4 regions of the Kitasatospora sp. NPDC093806 genome follow, and region 1 is predicted to be linked to each of the others. Evidence: riboswitches for the same ligand, from Rfam matches in the RefSeq annotation. Region 1 holds a riboswitch; each other region holds the start of a gene.
The links. Region 1 has a riboswitch for cyclic di-AMP ahead of AB0N76_RS15040 (NlpC/P60 family protein). Riboswitches for the same ligand answer to the same signal wherever they lie in the genome.
Positions count from the first base shown of each region.

Region 2: it holds a riboswitch for cyclic di-AMP, as region 1 does, so the genes downstream of both, AB0N76_RS30900 (transglycosylase family protein) here and AB0N76_RS15040 (NlpC/P60 family protein) in region 1, are expected to answer to the same signal.
Region 3: it holds a riboswitch for cyclic di-AMP, as region 1 does, so the genes downstream of both, AB0N76_RS32515 (M23 family metallopeptidase) here and AB0N76_RS15040 (NlpC/P60 family protein) in region 1, are expected to answer to the same signal.
Region 4: it holds a riboswitch for cyclic di-AMP, as region 1 does, so the genes downstream of both, AB0N76_RS21710 (glycoside hydrolase family 16 protein) here and AB0N76_RS15040 (NlpC/P60 family protein) in region 1, are expected to answer to the same signal.

Region 1 covers NZ_JBFBDO010000024.1:42,662-47,138, reverse strand. The annotation lists gene AB0N76_RS15050 (hypothetical protein) at 1-619, opposite strand, end outside; gene AB0N76_RS15045 (NlpC/P60 family protein) at 874-1,938, opposite strand; gene AB0N76_RS15040 (NlpC/P60 family protein) at 2,171-3,346, opposite strand; cyclic di-AMP (ydaO/yuaA leader) riboswitch at 3,357-3,510, opposite strand; gene AB0N76_RS15035 (NlpC/P60 family protein) at 3,854-4,477, opposite strand, start outside.
Region 2 covers NZ_JBFBDO010000093.1:7,777-12,253, forward strand. The annotation lists gene eno (phosphopyruvate hydratase) at 1-417, opposite strand, end outside; gene AB0N76_RS30900 (transglycosylase family protein) at 722-1,672, opposite strand; cyclic di-AMP (ydaO/yuaA leader) riboswitch at 1,674-1,824, opposite strand; gene AB0N76_RS30905 (cytochrome P450) at 2,035-3,336, opposite strand; gene AB0N76_RS30910 (SDR family NAD(P)-dependent oxidoreductase) at 3,635-4,060, shown strand; gene AB0N76_RS30915 (MazG family protein) at 4,113-4,477, opposite strand, start outside.
Region 3 covers NZ_JBFBDO010000106.1:4,008-8,484, forward strand. The annotation lists tRNA gene AB0N76_RS32495 (tRNA-Ile) at 72-145, shown strand; gene AB0N76_RS32500 (TetR-like C-terminal domain-containing protein) at 243-812, opposite strand; gene AB0N76_RS32505 (alpha/beta hydrolase) at 929-1,762, opposite strand; gene AB0N76_RS32510 (YiaA/YiaB family inner membrane protein) at 1,883-2,173, opposite strand; cyclic di-AMP (ydaO/yuaA leader) riboswitch at 2,418-2,576, shown strand; gene AB0N76_RS32515 (M23 family metallopeptidase) at 2,589-3,494, shown strand; gene AB0N76_RS32520 (hypothetical protein) at 3,563-4,477, opposite strand, start outside.
Region 4 covers NZ_JBFBDO010000046.1:9,478-13,954, reverse strand. The annotation lists gene AB0N76_RS21710 (glycoside hydrolase family 16 protein) at 1-902, opposite strand, end outside; cyclic di-AMP (ydaO/yuaA leader) riboswitch at 905-1,069, opposite strand; gene AB0N76_RS21705 (lipase) at 1,254-2,576, opposite strand; gene AB0N76_RS21700 (MoaF N-terminal domain-containing protein) at 2,940-3,269, shown strand; gene AB0N76_RS21695 (alpha/beta hydrolase-fold protein) at 3,370-4,477, opposite strand, start outside.

The DNA.
Region 1 (4,477 bases):
GGGCCGACCGGCCGGAGTCCCGGTAGCCGGTCCAGTCGGCGGCCCCCTCGGAGAGCCAGAGCGGCGTCCAGGACCGGGTGTCGGCGCGGGTCGCCACGTGCACCGCCTCATGGGTGACGACCACCTGCCGGCCGAAGGCGCTCAGCCGCCCGTACGCCTCCGGATTGACCAGCACCCGGTCCGCCGGGGCCTGCCGGGGCGCGCCGGGCGCCGCGACGGTGACCGCCGCCATCCCGGACCAGCCCGGCGAACCGTCCGCCAGCAGCCGGGTGAACTGCTCCCCGGTGGCGGGCAGTTCGAGCAGCAGCCGGCCGGCCCAGCCGGTGCCCCAGAGGGCCTCCACGGCGGGCACCGCCCGGTCGCCGACGGCGGCCAGCTCGGCCGCCTCGGGCGCGCCGTCCACCGCGAGCACCAGGCAGCGGGCGCCGGCGGCGGCCCGGACCGGGCCGAGGTCCCACAGAGGCGGGGAGCCGTCCGCCCCCTCCTCCCGCTCGACCCGCCAGCCGGCGGCCGAACGGGCCAGCGCCAGCCGGCGCGGGTGCACCACCGGCTGCTCGTCGTAGCCGGTCACGGTGACGGTCAGTTCGGCGGTGGCGGTGCACCGGCCGGCCGCGTCCACCGGGCCGAGCAGCAGGTTCCGGTAGCCGGCCCGGACCGGCAGCGCGGGCGGCCCGGCGGTCAGTGCGCGGGCCCGCTCGGCCAGCAGCGCCAGGACCTCGGCGTGCTCGTCGGTGGCCGCGGCGGCGGGACCGGCCGGACCGGCCCCGGGCAGCGACAGCTGGGCGAGGCCGCCGGCCGCGAGCAGCAGGGCGGTGCGCCGGGACGGCGGACGGCCGCCGGCGGGACCGGCGGCCGACGACGGATCGGGGCGGCTCAGAGCCGGATCACCCCCGCGACCGGCATCGCGGTGACGCTCTCGTAGCGGACCCTGGCGCCCGGGTAGGGGGCGTGCACGATCACCCCGCCGCCGGCGTACATCCCGACGTGGTGCATGTCGCGGTAGAAGATCACCAGGTCTCCCGGCCGTGCTTCGGAGAGGCCCACCCGCTGGCCGGCGTACGCCTGGGCCTGCGAGGTGCGCGGCAGGGTCACTCCGGCCTGCCGCCAGCTGTAGTACATCAGACCGGAACAGTCGAAGGCCTTGGGCCCGGTGGATCCGTAGACGTAGGGCGAGCCGATCATCCGCACCGCGGCGGCCAGCGCGGCGGCGCCGCGCTCGGAGGCGGGCGGGGTGGTGCCGAGGTCCAGCCGGTCGGTGCCGCGGGTGGCGCGCTGCTCGGCCTCCCGGGCGTCCTGGGCGGCCAGCCGGGCCCGCTCGGCCGCGCCGAGGCTGTTGAGCAGCTTCTGCGCCTTCGCCAGCCGCTGCTGGATCTGCTGCTTGCCGTCGGCCAGCGCCTTGCGGGTCTCCTCCAGCTCGGCGAGCTTGCCGGAGGTCTCCGAGCGGCGCTGGTCGAGCACCCGCTGACGGGCGAGCACCTCGTGCAGCGTCTCGTTCTGCCGCTCGGCGGCCTGGTCGATGCTGCGGGCCCGGGACAGGTAGCCCTCCGGGTCGGTGGAGAGCATCAGCTGGACCGTCTGCGCCATGCCGCCGCCCCGGTACTCGGCGCCGGCCACCGTGGCGAGGTCGCCGCGCAGCTGGTTGAGCTCGTCCTGGGAGACGGCGATCTGCTGCTGGAGCGTGCCGGTCTCGTGCTGGAGCCGCTGCTGCGCCTCCTGGGCGGCGTTGAACCGCTCGGAGGCCTGCTCGGCCTCGTCGTAGAGCTGCTCCACCTGCGCCTTGACGTCCTTGCGGCTGGTCGGCGCGTCCGGTGCGCCGGGCGCGGCCTGGGCGGTGCCGCCGGACGCCACGCCGAGCGCGGTGGTGGCCGCCGCGGTGAGCACGAGCGCCCGGGCGAGCGTGTGCGCACCTGACAGCGGGGAACGGCGGTGCACGGCCATGCGACGTCGGCTCCGATCCTGCGGCCCGGACCCGCCGCCGCCTCGGGTCAGGCGGCTCTGGAAGCGGGCGTCCGGTGGCAGACGTTAGCGAGTCCGGGCAACCGATTCCAAACCCCTCCGAAGCCGAATATTCGGCCACTAATCGGACATCAGACCGAGCTCCGGGAAAAGCCGCAGGCCCGGTCTCCCCGTGGAGGGGGACCGGGCCTGACGGAGGCCGACCGATCGTGGATCAGAGGCGCACGATGGTGTTGACCGGCATGTTGGAGGCCGACTCGTAGCGGACCGACGCACCCGGCTTGGGGGCGTGGATCACCTGGCCGCCACCGACGTAGATGCCCACGTGGTGCCGGTCGCCGTAGAAGATGACCAGGTCGCCGGGCTGGGCCTGGGAGATGTCCGAGCCGATCCGGGTACCGGCGTTGGCCTGCTCCTGCGAGGTGCGCGGCAGCGACACGCCCGCCTGGGCGTAGGCCCAGCCGGTCAGGCCGGAGCAGTCGAAGGAGTTCGGGCCGGTGGCGCCGTAGACGTACGGGGCACCGAGCTTGCTCTCCGCGGCGGCGATCGCGGCGGCGCCGCGCGAGCTGTTGGCGGCGGGCGCGGCCGGCTTGGGGGCGGCGGCGGCCGGGGCCGGAGCCGAGGCCGCCGGAGCCGGGGCGCTCAGGTCGGTGCGGGGGGCGTTGTCGCGGGAGGCGCGCTCGGCGTCGGCCTTCGCCTTGGCGGCCTTGGCGGCCTCGGCCTTGGCGGCGTCCGCCTTCGCCTTGGCCTCGGCGGCGGCCTTCTCCTCGGCGGCGCGGATCGCCTGCCGCTCCTGCTCGGTGAGCGTGTTGAGCAGCGCCTGGGCCTTCGCCAGCTTGCCCTGGACGTCCTCCTTGGAGGACTTCAGCTGCTGGGTGGTGGACTCCAGCTCGGCGAGCTTGTTCTGGGTCTCGGTGCGGTCCTGGTCGAGCCTGCGCTGCTGCTCCTGGAGCTCCTTCAGCGCGCCGGACTGGGTCGAACCGGCCTGGTTGATGGCGTCGGCCTGGCTGAGGAAGTTGTCCGGGCTGGAGGAGAGCATCAGCTGGACGGTCTGCGATATGCCGCCGGTGCGGTACTGCTCGCCGGCGATCTCGGCGAGGCCGCCCTGGGCCTCGGTGACCGTGGCCTGCTGACGGGCCACCTTGTCCTGCAGCTCGGCGACCTGCTTCTGCAGCTCCTGCTGCTTGGCCTGGGCGCCGTTGTACTTCTCGGTGGCGACCTCGGCCTGCTCGTTGAGCTGGTCGACCTGCTCCTTGACCTGGTCCTTGGTCGGCGCCGGGTCGGCGTGCGCGCCGGACTGCGCGGAGAGGGCGACGGCTGCGGCGGCCAGACCGGTCATGATCGAGACGCGGGTGCGGCCGGCGGGCTTGGGACGACGATGGGACGCCACGAAGGCGGACTCCTTCTTCCTCATCCGCCTACCGGGTGAGCTGACGGGTTCGGGCTGGAAGCGTGCCCTACGACGCCTCACCGTCCGCTCGCGCGGCCGACCTGGCGCCGATTCACCCCGGAGGAACGTGGTTCCCCGGCTCCGTTCCACAGCGCCCGGTGGTGCTGGGCCCTCACGCGAACGAGCCGTCCGGCCCGTCCCGCTGCTTCGCGAACTCGACGGTAAACCTCCGCCGCCACCCGGGCTGGGTGATCGACTGTGCGGTGGTTCGAGTCACGACCCTAGTAACAGTTCCGTGATCCGTTCAAATCCTTGTCAGAAAAAAGTCGGAAGAATACCCAAGTTCCCTTGTGAATATGACCGGGTGTGATCACGTTCCCACGCGGAGCTGATCGTTTCTCACGATGCGGTCGAACCCGCTGCCGAAACGCCGACGCCACCCCCGAGACGGAGGTGGCGCGGATCACAGGCCCGCCGGACGTCCGGCGGGCGTGTCGTGACGGGCGGTCAGACCCGGCGGATGGTGTTGATCGGCATGGCGTCGGCCTTCATCACCTTCACCACGTCACCGGTGTGCGGCGCGTGCACCACCATGCCGTTGCCGATGTACATCCCGACGTGGCTGCGGTCGGGGCGGTAGATGATCAGGTCGCCCGGCTGGGCCTCGGCGAGCGAGGACACCTTGGCCCCGACGTTGCCCTGCGCCTGCGAGGTGCGCGGCAGCGAGATGCCGGCCTTCCCGTAGGCCCAGACCATCAGGCCGGAGCAGTCGAAGGTGCTCGGGCCGGTGGCGCCCCACACGTACGGCGAGCCCTGCTTGCCCATCGCGTTGGAGACGGCCGCGCCCGCCATGCCGCTGGCCTGCGGCAGGGTGCCGAGGTCGGGGCGGTCGGTGCCGCGCGAGGCCCGGTCGGCCTGCTGCTGCTGCGCCTTCAGTGCCGCGCGGTCGGCGGCGCTGAGCGAGTTCAGCAGGTCCTGGGCCTCCTTCAGCTTCTTGTTGACCTCGGCCTTGGACTGGTTCAGGTCCTTGGTCGTGGTGTCCAGCGAGGCCAGGATGGCGGCCGCCTCGGCCTTCTGCTGGTCGAGCCGACGCTGCTGGTCCTGCAGGCCCTTGAGCGCCTCGGCCTGGCT
Region 2 (4,477 bases), on a different contig from region 1:
CGCGTTCGGGCCGCCCAGGTAGCGGAACAGCGGCAGGTCGCTGGCCTCGGAGGCGGCGTGCGCGACGGCCAGCGAGACGCCCAGGATGGCGTTGGCGCCGAGCGAGGACTTGTCCGGGGTGGCGTCCAGGTCGAGCATGGCCTGGTCGATCAGGCGCTGCTCGGTGGCGTCGTAGCCGACCAGCTCCGGGCCGATCTGCTCGATGACGGCCAGGACGGCCTTCTCGACGCCCTTGCCGAAGTAGCGGTTCTTGTCACCGTCGCGGAGCTCCAGCGCCTCGAAGGCACCGGTGGAGGCACCCGACGGGACAGCGGCACGGCCGGTGCTGCCGTCGTCGAGGCCGACCTCGACCTCGACCGTGGGGTTGCCACGCGAGTCGAGAATCTCACGGGCTACGACGACATCGATGGACGGCACGAGGCATCTCCTAGCGGAAGCAGGTTCGGCTGACGGTGGGGTGCAGTCGGCCGGACGATTGCGGAGTCGTTACGACCAGAGCCTAACCGCACGGGCTCTCCGGGCCACCTCGGCCTCGGTCCCGTCTCAGCGTGTGGCGGGCTACCCACCGGTAGTTCACCTGGTTGCCCGCCCTCCGGAGCCCGGATCCGGACGAAGGGGGCCGTTTCCGGCCCCCTTCGGCAATTACCCGTCCCCTCCGGAGTGTTCAGCTCCGGTCCGGTCCGGTCCGATGCGGTCCGGTGCGGTCCGGACCGGTACGGGCTCAGCCCAGGGTGAGGACCTGGCCCGGGATGATCAGGTTCGGGTCGCCGCCGACGGTGCCGCGGTTGCCGTCGTACAGCGCCTGCCAGCCGCCGTCGACGCCCTGAGCGGTGGCGATGCCGCCGAGCGTGTCACCGGCCTGGACGGTGTAGCCGCCCTGGCCGGCCCGCTGCTGCTGCTGCGCGGCGGGGGCGCTGTGCGCGGCCGGGGCGGACGGGGCCGCGGCCTGGCCGGCGTACTGCTGGTAGACGCTCTGGTGGCTGGTCCAGTACCAGGCGCCGTTGTTCTGGTACCAGAACACCTTGGCGGCGTCGTCCCAGCCGGTCTTGCCGGAGAACGACGGGGCCTGCTGCTGGGCCTGGGCCTGCGGGGCCTGCTGCTGGACCTGCGGCTGGGCCTGCTGGGCGCGCTGCGGCGCGTACTGCTGGACCTGCGGCTTGGGGGCGGGCTTCGACTCCACCGGCTTCGGGGCGGGCTTCGGCTCCGCGGGCTTCGGCGCGACCGGCTGCGGCGCGGTGGGCTGCTGGGCGGCCGGCTTGGCGTCCGTCGAGGTGTCGACCGCCGCCGGGGCGCCGCCCTTGCTCAGGCCGGCCTTCTTGGAGCAGACCGGCCAGGCGCCCGGACCCTGCGAGGCGAGGACCTTCTCCGCCACCGAGATCTGCTGCGCCTTGGAGGCCTGGTTGGCCTGCGGGGCGTACGCGGTGCCGCCGAACGCCTTCCAGGTGCTGGAGGTGAACTGCAGGCCGCCGTAGAAGCCGTTGCCGGTGTTGATGCTCCAGTTGCCGCCGGCCTCGCACTGGGCGACCGCGTCCCAGGTGGAGACCGGGGCGGCCGAGGCGCCGGTGGCGGTCAGGATCGGCATCGCCAGGCCGACGCCGGCCACTCCGGCGACGGCGATGGCCTTCTCGGTCTGGGTGCGACGACGGTGACGACCGTTACCAACGAACAGCATGAAGGTCCCTCTCCGCACGCCTGCGAGGTGAGCTGTCGGGTTCGGACCGGGAGGTGGCCCGGCCGCACGGAGGCGGCTTCACCCCAAGCCGTGGGAGACGGCGCAAAGACCTGGTTCCCCCGCCCCTGCCCAGGGTCTGGTCGGTTTCCCGTGGCACGGCGGGCAGGACTCGGCGTTCCGTGCACGGGGCTCGCAGCTGCGAACTCCAGGGAGGGTAGACAGATCTGTGGACCAATCACAAGCTCATATCGTCGATATCACATGGAAATCACGCCAGGTGATCGATTGCCTACCAACGGAAGCGCTATGTCCGGTTTGATGGTGGTTCACCCCCCGGGGAAAGCCGAGTTGGAGACGCTGCGTCAGCGTGTCGCGGCGTCGGAGGACCCCCCTGCATTTCCCGGCGCCTCCGGGGTGAATTCCACCGGAAGTTCACGAAGTCCACGCATGATCAGGCCGCCGCGCCAGCGCAGGTCCTCCGGGCTCGCGGCGAGTTCCAGGTCCGGCAGCCGGGACAGCAGGGTGGCCAGCGCCACCTGCCCCTCCACCCGGGCCAGCGGGGCGCCGATGCAGTAGTGGATGCCGTGCCCGAAGCCCAGGTGCGGGTTGTCCGCCCGGGCCAGGTCGAGGGTGTTCTCGTCGGCGAACCGCTCCGGGTCCCGGTCGGCGGCCGCGAGCACCACCAGCACCGGGTCGCCGACCGGGATCTCCACCCCGCCGATGGTCAGCGGACGGGTCGCGAACCGCCAGGTCGCCAGCTCCACCGGCCCGTCGTAGCGCAGGAGTTCCTCGATCCCGGTCTCCAGCAGGCCGCGCTCGCCGCGCCCGATCGACTCCTGCAGCAGGACCCGCTGGTCCGGGTTGCGCAGCAGCGCGTACACGCCGTTGCCGATCAGGTTCACGGTCGTCTCGAAGCCCGCGAAGAGCAGGATGAAGGCCATCGCCGCGGCCTCGTTCTCGGTGAGGTGCTCGCCGTGGTCGCTGGCCCGGATCAGCCCCGAGATCAGGTCGTCCCCGAGGTCCGCCCGCTTGCGGTGGATCAGCTCCGCCAGGTACCCCCGGATCAGCTTCACCGCCCGCCCCACTCCGCCCCGTTGGCCGCCGCCCTGGCCCGGCTTGGTGTGCCGCAGCATCATCCCGGCCCAGTCCCGGAAGTCGTCCTGGTCCTCGGCCGGCACCCCGAGCAGGTCGCAGATCGCGTAGATGGGGAGCGGGAAGGCGAACTCGTGGATGAGGTCGGCCGAACCGCGCGCCGCGAAGCCGTCGATCAGCCGGTCGGTCAGCTGCTGCACCCGCGGCTCGAACTCCGCCACCCGGCGCGGCGTGAACGCCTTGGACACCAGCCGGCGCAGCCGGGTGTGGTCCGGCGGGTCGATGTTGAGCAGGTGGGTCATCAGGTTGGCCTGGCGCTCGCCCGGGATGCCGACCCGGCCGTTGCGGTGCGCGGCCTCGCTGTGGTGCACCGGGTTCTTCGACAGCCGGCTGTCCGCGAGCGCCTGCCGGGCGTCCGCGTACCGGGTGACCAGCCACGCCTCCACCCCGCTCGGCAGGGTGGTCCGGTGCACCGGCTGGTGCTCCCGCAGCCACGCGTACGCGGGGTACGGGTCGGCGGCGAACTCCCAGGTGAACAGGGGTGGGCGGGTGGCGTCGGGCAGATCTGACATGGGTCGACGGTATCCCGGGGCGGGCGCGGACGAGGGCGCTCCGCGAGGCCGGCCGGTCCGGGCCCGGGACCGGCGCCGGTGCGGCCCCGGGATCCGCGCCGAGGCGGCCCCGGGATCCGCGCTGGTGGGCCCCTGCGGGCTCGGCCGGCGCCCGCCCGGATTCCGCTCCGCGACAAGAGGCGTGAGCCTGGTCACCTGAGGGGTAATCCCTGTTGCGGAGGGTCAGGACCTGCCTACGATCCTCCGCAAGATGTCCGTGGGCGCCGGTGCGGAGCCGCCCACAGGGAGGAGCAAGACCATGCGGGTCACCGGTTCGGTCGTCGTGATCGCGGTACTCGACGGCGGGTCGGGGGCGAACCTCGCCCGTCGGTTCGCCGCAGCCGGAGCCGCCGGGCTCCTCATCGCCGACCAACAGGTCGGGATCGCCGAGGACCTCGCCACCGAACTCGACCGGCCGGGCTGCCCGGTCGTCGGCGTGTGCGGCGACATCCGCCGGCCCAGCGACATCGCCGCCCTCGTCGACACCGCCGAGAAGCACCTCGGCCCGATCGACCTGTTCTGCGTCGCCGGGCCGGACGGCGAGCGGATCGTCTCCCTCGCCGACCTGCCCGACCACCTCGACCTGGAGCGGCTCGCCGAACTCCTCGCCCTGGTCGGCGAGGCGATCGGCGAGGTCGTCATCCCCGTGCAGCGGCGCCCGGTGGAGGACGTCGCGGCGGTCTGACCGCGGCGTCCCCTCGGGAGCGCGTCGCTCGGCGGGGCCGGCCGGCCGCGCGTCACTCGGCGGGCTTGAGGCCCTCCGCGGCCCGCACCGCGTCCCGGTACCCGCGGGCCGTCGCCCGCAGCGCCGCGTCGACGTCCACCTCGACGTCGTACGCCCGCTGCGCCACCGCCAGCAGCAGCCGGCCCGCCGACTCCGCCGTGAGCTCGGCGGGCAGCTCGAACGGCTCGTCCGGCACGCCCGTGAACCCGGCCCGGCGCACCCGCGACACCAGCTTCGCCGCGTACGCCAGCGCCGGCAGCCCGGCCGGCACGCCGTCCAGCACCGACTCCCGCTCCGACTTCTCGGCGGCCTTCAAGGCCTCCCAGTTCGCCTCCACCTCGGCGGAGCCCGCCGCCTCGGCGTCCCCGAACACGTGCG
Region 3 (4,477 bases), on a different contig from region 1:
TTCGGGCAGCCCCGCCGGGTCCGGTACCCTTCTCCGTACGACGTGCCGCAGCGCGGTGCGTCCGACGGTGCGGGGCTATAGCTCAGACGGTTAGAGCGCTTCCCTGATAAGGAAGAGGCCACAGGTTCAAGTCCTGTTAGCCCCACCGCACGACGAAGGGCCCGGAGCCTCCCGCTCCGGGCCCTTCGCCGTTCCCGTTCCCGTTCCCGTTCCCGGCCCCGGTCCCGGTCCGCCGCCGGGGCTCAGGGCCGCGGCCAGCCGTGCAGGCCGGCGGTGAGCACGGTGATCATGCGGTCCTGGGTCTCCCCGAGATCCTCGCCGAGCTGGAACGCGCCGCCGATCGAGAGCGCGGCGAAGCCGTGGGCCAGCGAGCGGAAGGTCCGGGCCGCGTGGATCGCCTCGGAGCCCTCCAGCCCGTACTCGCGGAGCACCGCGACGATCACCCCGACCAGCCGGGCCGCCGCCGCGGCCAGGTCGTCGTCCGGCTGCGGGGCCTGCGGCAGCGCGCCGTACCGGTGCGGGTGCTCGGTGGCGTACGCGTGGTACGCCCGCAGGACGGCGGCGACGGCGTCGTCCCCGCCGCGGCCGAGTGCGGCCTCGGCGAGCCGGTCGGCCAGCTCCTCGGTCACCCGGACGGCGACCAGCCGGCGCAGTTCGGCCAGTCCGCCGCTGACGTGCTTGTACAGCGAGGGGGTGGCGACGCCGGCCCGGGCGGCCACGGCGGCCAGGGTGAGGGCCTCCGGGCCCTGCTCGTCGATGAGGGCGAGGGCGTGGCCGACGACCTGCTCGGGGGTCAGTCCGACTCGGGGCATCGCGGTTCTCCTGGAGGGGGTGGAAGGGATGGGGGCGCGGGCCGGGCCCGGGGTTCGGGCCTGGCGTTCGGGCATGGCGTTCGGGCCCGGGGTCGGGCCCGGGTTCAGGCCCGGGTTCAGGCCCGCTCGGCCTCGGCGAGGAAGGACAGCAGGGCGTCCGCGGTGGCCTGCGGGCGGTCGGCCATCGGGTAGTGCCCGGCGCCCTCGATCATCACCTTGCGCGCCCCCAGCGCGGCGGCCTGCCGGTCGGCGACCAGCTCCGGCTTCGCGAAGTCGGGGTCCTTCTCGCCCATCACGACCAGCGCCGGGCAGCGCACGGCGGCGGTCCAGCCGGCCGGCGAGGAGTCCCCGCGGACGTAGCCGCGGGTGGCGGTCTTCCGGCCCGGGGTGCGCAGCGCGGCGACCAGCCCGGCCACGTACTCCTCGTGGTCGGCCGGCTTGGTGGTCGGGTAGGCGGCCTTCCGCTGGTAGAGGCCCCAGAAGGCGGGGGAGTGCACCAGCAGCCGGCCCATCGCGCCGACCACCACGCGCTGCAGCGCGGTCGGCGGCACGTTCTCGACGAAGGCGTCCAGCAGGACGATCCCGGCGACCCGCGCGGGGGCGTCCCCGGCGGCCTTGACCACGCTGGCGCCGGTGTACGAGTTGCCGGCCAGCACGGCCCGCTCGATGCCCAGGTGGTCGAGCAGGGCGAGGACGTCGCGGGCGATCGCGGCGGGCGTGTAGTCGTCCCAGACGATCGAGGACTCGCCGAAGCCGCGCAGGTCCATGGTGATCACCCGGCGGCCGGCGGCGGTGAGCAGCGGGCGCAGGTGCCGGTACGCGGCCCGGCTGTCGAGCATCCCGGGGAGCAGGACGACCGGGGCGCCGGCGCCGTGCTCGGTGTCGTCGAAGGCGATCCGGCCGCCGGGGAGGTCGAGGTAGCGGGTGACGGGGGCGGTGGTGCCGTTCATGGGGGCCTCCTCGGTCCGGACGTCGGCGACGTGCCGATAGCCATAAAGCTAAGGCTAATAGCCTTAGCCGTCAAGCTATCGCCTATGCCGATTCGGATCGGCCCGGGGTCGCTCCCGTCCTCAGACCCCCTCCACCTTGAACGGGTCGTGCTCGCTCAGCAGCTTGTCCAGCCGGGCCTGGTCGACCCTGGTCACCAGGTCGGTGGACTCCTGTCGGTCCCGGACCACCTTGGCCAGCGTGAACGTGGAGGTGACGGTGTACAGCAGGCCGATCCCCAGGAAGGCCCGGGTCCAGGGCTCCACCGGGAGGAAGGCGATCCCGATCGCGAGGGTGGAGGCGGCGAGGGCGAAGGACAGGACGGCCTGGACGTAGTACGCGGCCGTGGTGCGTGACTGCATCGGTGCGCTCATGGCGCCAGGATGGGCCGCGCGCTCCCGGCCTCGCATGAGTAGGAGTACTCAGTTGGGGGGCCGTTCGTTGACGTCCTCTCACGTTCGGTAGTGTCAGTTGTCATCAAACCTCACAAATCGCCCATCGAGTGCCGTACTGCCCGATCCTCATCCGTCGTCAACGACGAACGGCTTGGAATCGGGGGCCACTCGGATTAACGTTTGATAACGCAGCGCGGTCCGCAACGCCGTACCCAGACGGCACCGTGCGCCGTCGCCTAATCCCGCCGGCCGGCCTCCGGGCAGGCCAGGGAGCCGGGGAACCACGTTCCTTGGGGTGAATCGGCCGGGCCCAGGCCCAGCCGTAGGAGACCTTCCTGCTCCGAACCCGTCAGCTAACCCGGTAGGCGCGAAGGAAGGAAAGGAGCGCGCCTCCGTGGCGTCGACGCACACCCCGGCACACCCGTCCGGCTCCTCTGCCGGCACCCAGCTGCTCGACCACCCCGGTCCGTCCGCCGGGCCCGGCCCTTTCGGCGGCCCCGGGCCCTTCGCCGGCCCCGGCCCGTTCACCGGCCCCGCCGACGAGAGCGCCCCGCCGGCCGCCGACGCCAACCGGCACCGGATGCCCCGTCAGACCCGCGGCACCGCTCCGCTGCTCGGCGTCACCGCCGTCGCCGCCACCCTGGGCGCCACCGGCTTCGCCTCCGCCACCCCGGCCGCCGCGCCCGCCGTCGAGGCGCCCGACGAGACCCCGGTCGCGCTCGCCGCCGACCCCGGCCTCGCCCTCGCCGCCCGGATCCAGCAGCAGGCCGACAGCCAGCGCACCGCCGCCGAGGAGGACGCCCGCGTCCAGGCCGCCCAGGAGGCCGAGGCCAAGCGCGCCGTCCAGCTCGCCCAGCAGGAGCAGGCCAAGCGCGCCGCCGAGGCCGCCGAGAAGGCCAAGCTCGCCGCGATCACCCTGCCGGTGAAGGACTACAACCTCTCCGCGCACTACGGCCAGAGCGCCCGCTACTGGGCCCACCTGCACACCGGCCTGGACTTCGCCGCCGACACCGGCACCGCCGTCTACGCGGTCGGCCAGGGCACCATCACCTCGGCCGGCTGGGCCGGCGCCTACGGCTACCGGATCGTCGAGACGCTGCCCGACGGCACCGAGATCTGGTACTGCCACCTCTCCTCGATCATCAAGGGCTCCGGCAAGGTCGTCCCCGGCCAGCAGATCGGCAAGGTCGGCGCCACCGGCAACGTCACCGGCCCGCACCTGCACGTCGAGGTCCGGCCCGGCGGCGGCGCGCCCGTCGACCCGGAGACCTGGTTCGAGCAGCGCGGCGTCACCCCCTGACCCCGCCCCCCCGGCACCGCGCGGGGCCCCGGCCGTCGATCCGGCCGGGGCCCCGCGTCGTTCCCGGACTACTCCGCGCGCGGGCGGTCCTCGTCGTCCGCGTCCGCCGCGTCCTCCGTGTCCGCCGCCCAGGCCTCGTCCTCCGCGTCCGGCTGCCAGTCCTCGTCCGCCGCGTCCGGCTCCCAGGTCTCGTCCGCGGCGGGCTCCAGACCCGCCAGGTAGGCGTCGATCTCCGCCTGCCCCGGCTCCGGCGCCAGCTCCGGGAACTCCTCCACCAGCAGCCGCGGCAGCCCCGGCACCGTCCACTCGCCCGACAGGTCCAGCGCCGCCTCGACCGCCGCCTCCTCGAACGCCCCGAAGTCCCCGGCCAGCTCCTCCGGCATCGGCCGGCCCAGCGCCGTCAGCTCGGCCAGGTTCCGGTAGCTGCGCTGCATCAGCCCGTGCTCCAGCAGCCGGCGCGCCCCGTCCGTGGCCATGCCCACCGCCAGCGTCCGCGCCGCGCCGTCCCAGCCCCCGTCGTCCACCGGGTCCAGCACGCCGTCCGCCTCCAGCGCCGCGAACGCCGCCAGCCGCTCCTCCTCCGCCAGCCCCCGGAACCCCTCCAGCCAGGACCGCACCGCCGCCCCGTCCGCGGTGTCCACCCCGTCCGCGCGCAGCAGCAGCGCGTACAGCCGGGGCCAGGTCACCAGGTCGGCCCGGCGCAGCAGCCCGGCCGCCAGCTCGCCCTGCCACTCGGCCTCCGCGTGCAGCCGCTCCTGCCGCTTGGCGTTCAGCCGCTTCGCCGCGCGCTGGTGGTCGATCAGCAGCCGCACCGCCGCGCCGTACGCCAGCGGGTCCAGCTCCGGCGCGGGCTGGACGTACAGGTGCAGCCGCTCGTACAGCAGGTGCTCCACCGCGGCCGAGGTCAGCTCGGGCCAGCCGTCGTGCATCCTGCCCTCGCCCAGCTCCAGCAGCGCCAGCACCGTCCGCACCGGCTCCTCGGC
Region 4 (4,477 bases), on a different contig from region 1:
TGGGTGCCGCTGGTGCCGTTCCAGGTCCAGAGCGCCGGCCAGGCGCCGGTGCCGGCCGGGAGCTTGACCCGGGTCTCGATGTAGTCGCCGACCTTCACCTTGAAGGCCTCGCTGGAGTACTCGGTGGTGAGCAGGCCGGTGTCCCAGGCCTGCTTGCCGTTCTCCAGCGTGTGGCTGCTCGGCTTGGCGGTGAAGGTGGCGACGCCGCCGGAGACGCTGACGTTGTTCTTGTTCAGCCAGTCGAGCTTGTTGTCGTTCGGGTTGTGGTCGCCGTAGTGGTAGGAGCTGCTCCGGTCGGCGGTCCAGCGGGAGCCCAGGGCGAGGGTGTCGAAGTCGTCGGACCAGGCGAGCTGCTTGCCGGCGACCGGGATGCCGGTGGTGGGCGACGGCGTGGGGGTCGGCGTGGGGGTGGGGGTCGGGGTAGGCGTGGTGGTCGCGGCGGAGACCACGAGCTGCCGGGACGGCAGGTTGTGCCAGGCGCCGCCGAGGTCCTGCCAGAAGCCGAACTGGGTGTAGGTGCCGGCCGCCAGGGTGCGCGAGCCGGTGGTGATCGACAGGCCGCTCGGGCAGATCTGCTGGTTGGCCGCGCTGCCGGGGAAGTCGAGGTTGCGGCCGGCCGCGTCGCGGACGCCGACGCCGACGGTCTTCGCGGTGAAGCAGGAGTCCGAGTGGACGGTCAGCGCGGCCGTGGTGGCCTTGCCCGCGACCATGGTGGCCGGGGTGAGCTTGTCCTGGGTGACGGTCGGCAGGGTGGCGGCCTGGGCGCCGGTCAGGGCCGGGACGCCGCCGAGGAGGCCGGCGCCGGTGACGGCGAGCGCCCCGGTGGCGGCGAGGGCGACGGTGCGGCCCCGGCGGGCGGGGCGGGCGTGGCGGGGCGCGGGGCGCCGGTCGGGCTTCTGCATGGCAGTGTCCTCTGCGACGCCTGCGAGGTGAGCTGTCGGGTTCGGGCTGAGGTTGCCCGGCCGCCCGTGGAGCGGCTTCACCCCTAGCCGCGGCCCGCGCGCGGGAGCGCACGGGCCGGGCACTGACCTGGGTCCCCCGCTCCCGTCCGCTGTGGTGCTCGATGACCGGCCGGCGGGTGGACGGGACTCGGCGTCCCGGCGGCGGGGCTCCGCTGTGGCGGGAGCCCCTGCAGGCTAGGCAGTCGGTACGGGCACGGACAACTCCGTCCGGCCGGTTGTCGCGCAGCTCACACCCTGATTCGAGGATGATCAACGGTGCGGTGGAGTTGATCAGTTGGGGACGGGGAGGGTTCAGGCCGGGGCGTCCAGCCAGGCCGCGACCTGGGCCTGTGCCTCGGGTGCCCAGGCCAGCTCCAGGTGGTTGAGGCCGGCCAGCAGCCGGGTGCCGCCGACGGTGCCGATCCCCGTGGTGTCCAGCGCGCTCGCCGTGAACACGATGCCGTCGCTCGGCCCCCGGTTCTCGTTGAGCACCCCGGGGAGGTCCGCCGAACCGCCGGCCAGCAGGTAGGTCCGGACGGCCGCCGGGACCCCGGCCCGCTGCAGCGGCCCGATCAGCGACCCCGCGTCGATCGCGGCCTGGATCCCCTGGCCCGAGGTGTAGAAGCCCTGGCCGCCGAAGTAGGTCGTCCACCAGTCCTGCGCGGTGGAGTCCACCCCGTACCGGCCGTCCCAGCGGGCCAGCAGCTGCCGCTGCCCCGGGTAGCAGTCGTACCCGCCGGTCGGCAGCACCCCGAGGCAGGGCTGGGCGGTGTACGTCCCGTAGCAGGTCATGTACAGGTGCGGGGACGGCGCGTTCGCCGTGCCGCCGCAGGCCGGCCAGGTGGCCAGCGAGAAGGCCCAGCCGTGCGCGTACACGTAGTCCAGCCCGCCGTTGGGCCCGCCCAGGGTGACCAGCCGGCGGACGTCGCCCGCGTACGCCCGTCCCCAGGACGGGCGCACCGAGGACACGTACGCGCGGGCCGCGACCTCGCCCTTGCTCCAGGCGACCACGTCCACCTGCGGGACCCCGAGCCGGGCCCGGATCAGCGCGACCGCGTCGCCGACGGCCTGCGCCTGGACCAGGTTGTCGCCCTGCTTGTGGGCGAAGCCGACCGCGAACACCCGGTGGCCGCTCGCCGCCAGGTACTGGGCCAGCCCGGTGGCGGGGCAGGCGGCGGCGCCGCAGTTGCCGGACTCGCCGGGGGCGGCCCAGGCGCGGTCGGCGTTGTCGTTGGCGCCGTGGACGAGCAGGACGGGGGTCGGGCGGGGGCCGGTGTCCCAGCCGGCCGCCGAGTAGAGCAGGAACCGGCCCGAGAACGGCTGGCGGACCCCGCCGAAGTAGGTCAGGCGGGCGCCGTCCTGGTCGCCGCGGCCGCCCGGCGGGTACTGCTCGGCGGGGATGCCGGGGGTGGGGTCGAGGTAGCGCTCGACCTTGGCCCAGCCGTTCCCTGGGGCGGGGTACGTCGCCTCCAGGGTCGGCGCGGCGGCCGCCATGGTGACGGCGGTCGTGGTGGTGGCGGGTGCGGGGGTGGCGGGTGCGGGGGTGGCGGGTGCGGGGGTGGCCAGGAGGAGGGTGCTGAGCACGAGGCTGAGGAGGACGGCGGCGGCTCTGCCGCGTCGGACGGCGGTCTTCACGGGGGCGGCTCCGGTGGGGGGCGGCCCACGTCCCGGTGGGCCGGAGTGCGCACACCGTACGGGCGGCCCGGCGGCCCGCCCATGGGGCGGCGGCACACCCGGGGCGGCCGCGCTGTGGCGGGCCGGCCCGTGGTGCGGCGGGTGTGGTCCCGGGCAGGCGGAGGGCGTGGCGGCCGGTCCGTCGGGTTGTCCAGTGGCCGGTGTGTCGGATCCGGCGCGGAAAGTGCGCCGTGAAGGCGGGGTGGTCGGATAGGTTGGAGATCCATCCGTGCCCGGAGCGGCACCGACCGCATCCGGACACCGGAGATCCGGACACCAGATCCGGACACCGGAGACACATCAGAGACGAGGACCAGCCCCGCCATGACCGCGCCCCTGCCCGCCTTCGCCGGCCGTACCTTCCTGTTCCGGGTCGACAACGGCGCGGCCTTCCGCAACGCCTACTCGGCCGACGGCAAGCGGCTGCGCTGGGAGGGCCTCGGCGAGTCGGCGGGCCAGTGGGAGGACGTGGCGCTGCACGTCGCCGAGGTCGGGCCGCAGGTGTACTTCGTCAGCTGGACCGAGCAGAGCGGCATCACCGTCAGCCACGTCATGGACCTGGGCCGGCTGACCGTCCGCGCGTTCTGGACGTACGAGGGCGAGGGCGGCCGGGTCGGCGAGCTGCACACCGGGACGCTGGAGCAGGTGGCCTGAACCGCCCCCGAAACGCCGCCGCGCCGCGCCGCCCCGGGTAGGGGCTGCGCGGCGCGGTGCGGTGCGGTCGTCGATCGCGGCGCGGTCGTCGATCGTCGATTCAGACGGCCTGGCCGGCGCCCGGCACGACCAGGCGCTGGGAGACCCACTCCAGCGAGGACGGGAGCAGCTTGCTCCACGTCTCGAAGTTGTGGCCGCCGGTCTCCATCATGCTGTAGGACACCTGCATCGGGCTGTGCGTGGCGGCCACGAACGCCTCGGTCTCGCGCCGGTAGTTGCCGTCGCCCTCCCGGGTGCCGGCCAGCAGCAGGGACACCTTGGGCTGCGGCAGGTTCTTGAGCCGCCACATCAGGTCGGCCTCGTCGCGGCGCCGCTCGCTGCCGCCGAACAGGTCGCCGGTGGACGGGTCGTCGGCCGCCTGGTAGTAGCCGGACAGCGAGACGGCGGTCGGGAACACCTCGGGGTGACGCATGGCCAGCTTGAGGGCGCAGTAGCCGCCGGTCGAGTTGCCCATGAACGCCCAGGCCTGCGGGTCGGCGGAGACCCGGTAGGTCGCCTGGATCGCCGCGGGCACGTCCTTGGTGAAGTACGTCTCGGACTGCGGGCCGTTCGGGATGTCCTCGCACTCGGTGTCCCGCGGCAGCGCCGGCGAGGGACGCACCAGCACCAGCACGGTCGGCTGCATCCGGCCCTCCTGGAACAGCTTGAGCGCCGCGCCCGGGTAGTTGAGCCGGGTGACCAGGTTCTGCGCGATGCCGGGGAAGCCGGTGCTGACGATCAGTACGGGGAACTGCTTCTGCTCGTACTCCGGCTGGAAGTACTGCGGCGGCAGGTAGACGTACCCCTCGGTGGAGAGGCGGGTGGTGGCGCCGTCGATGCGGACCTCGCGGATCTCGCCGGACTTCGCGGGCTCGCGGCCGACCGCCCCGCCGCCCTTCACCTCGGCGTGGCCGATGGTCTCCACCCGCAGCCGGCCGGAGGCGTCCGCCTTGTTGTGGATGACCACCGGGCCGCTGTCGCCGGTGCCCAGCAGGTCGTCCCAACTGCTGTAGAACGCGAAGTAGTTGTTGGCCACCAGCCCCAGTGCGGCGAGGACGGTCAGCTGGGTGGCGAGCAGGGTGCCGATCCGGCCGAGCACCGCCCGCCAGGTCCGCTTCGACAGTCTCGGCCACAGCCAGACCGTTCCGACCATCGCCGCCACGGCGATC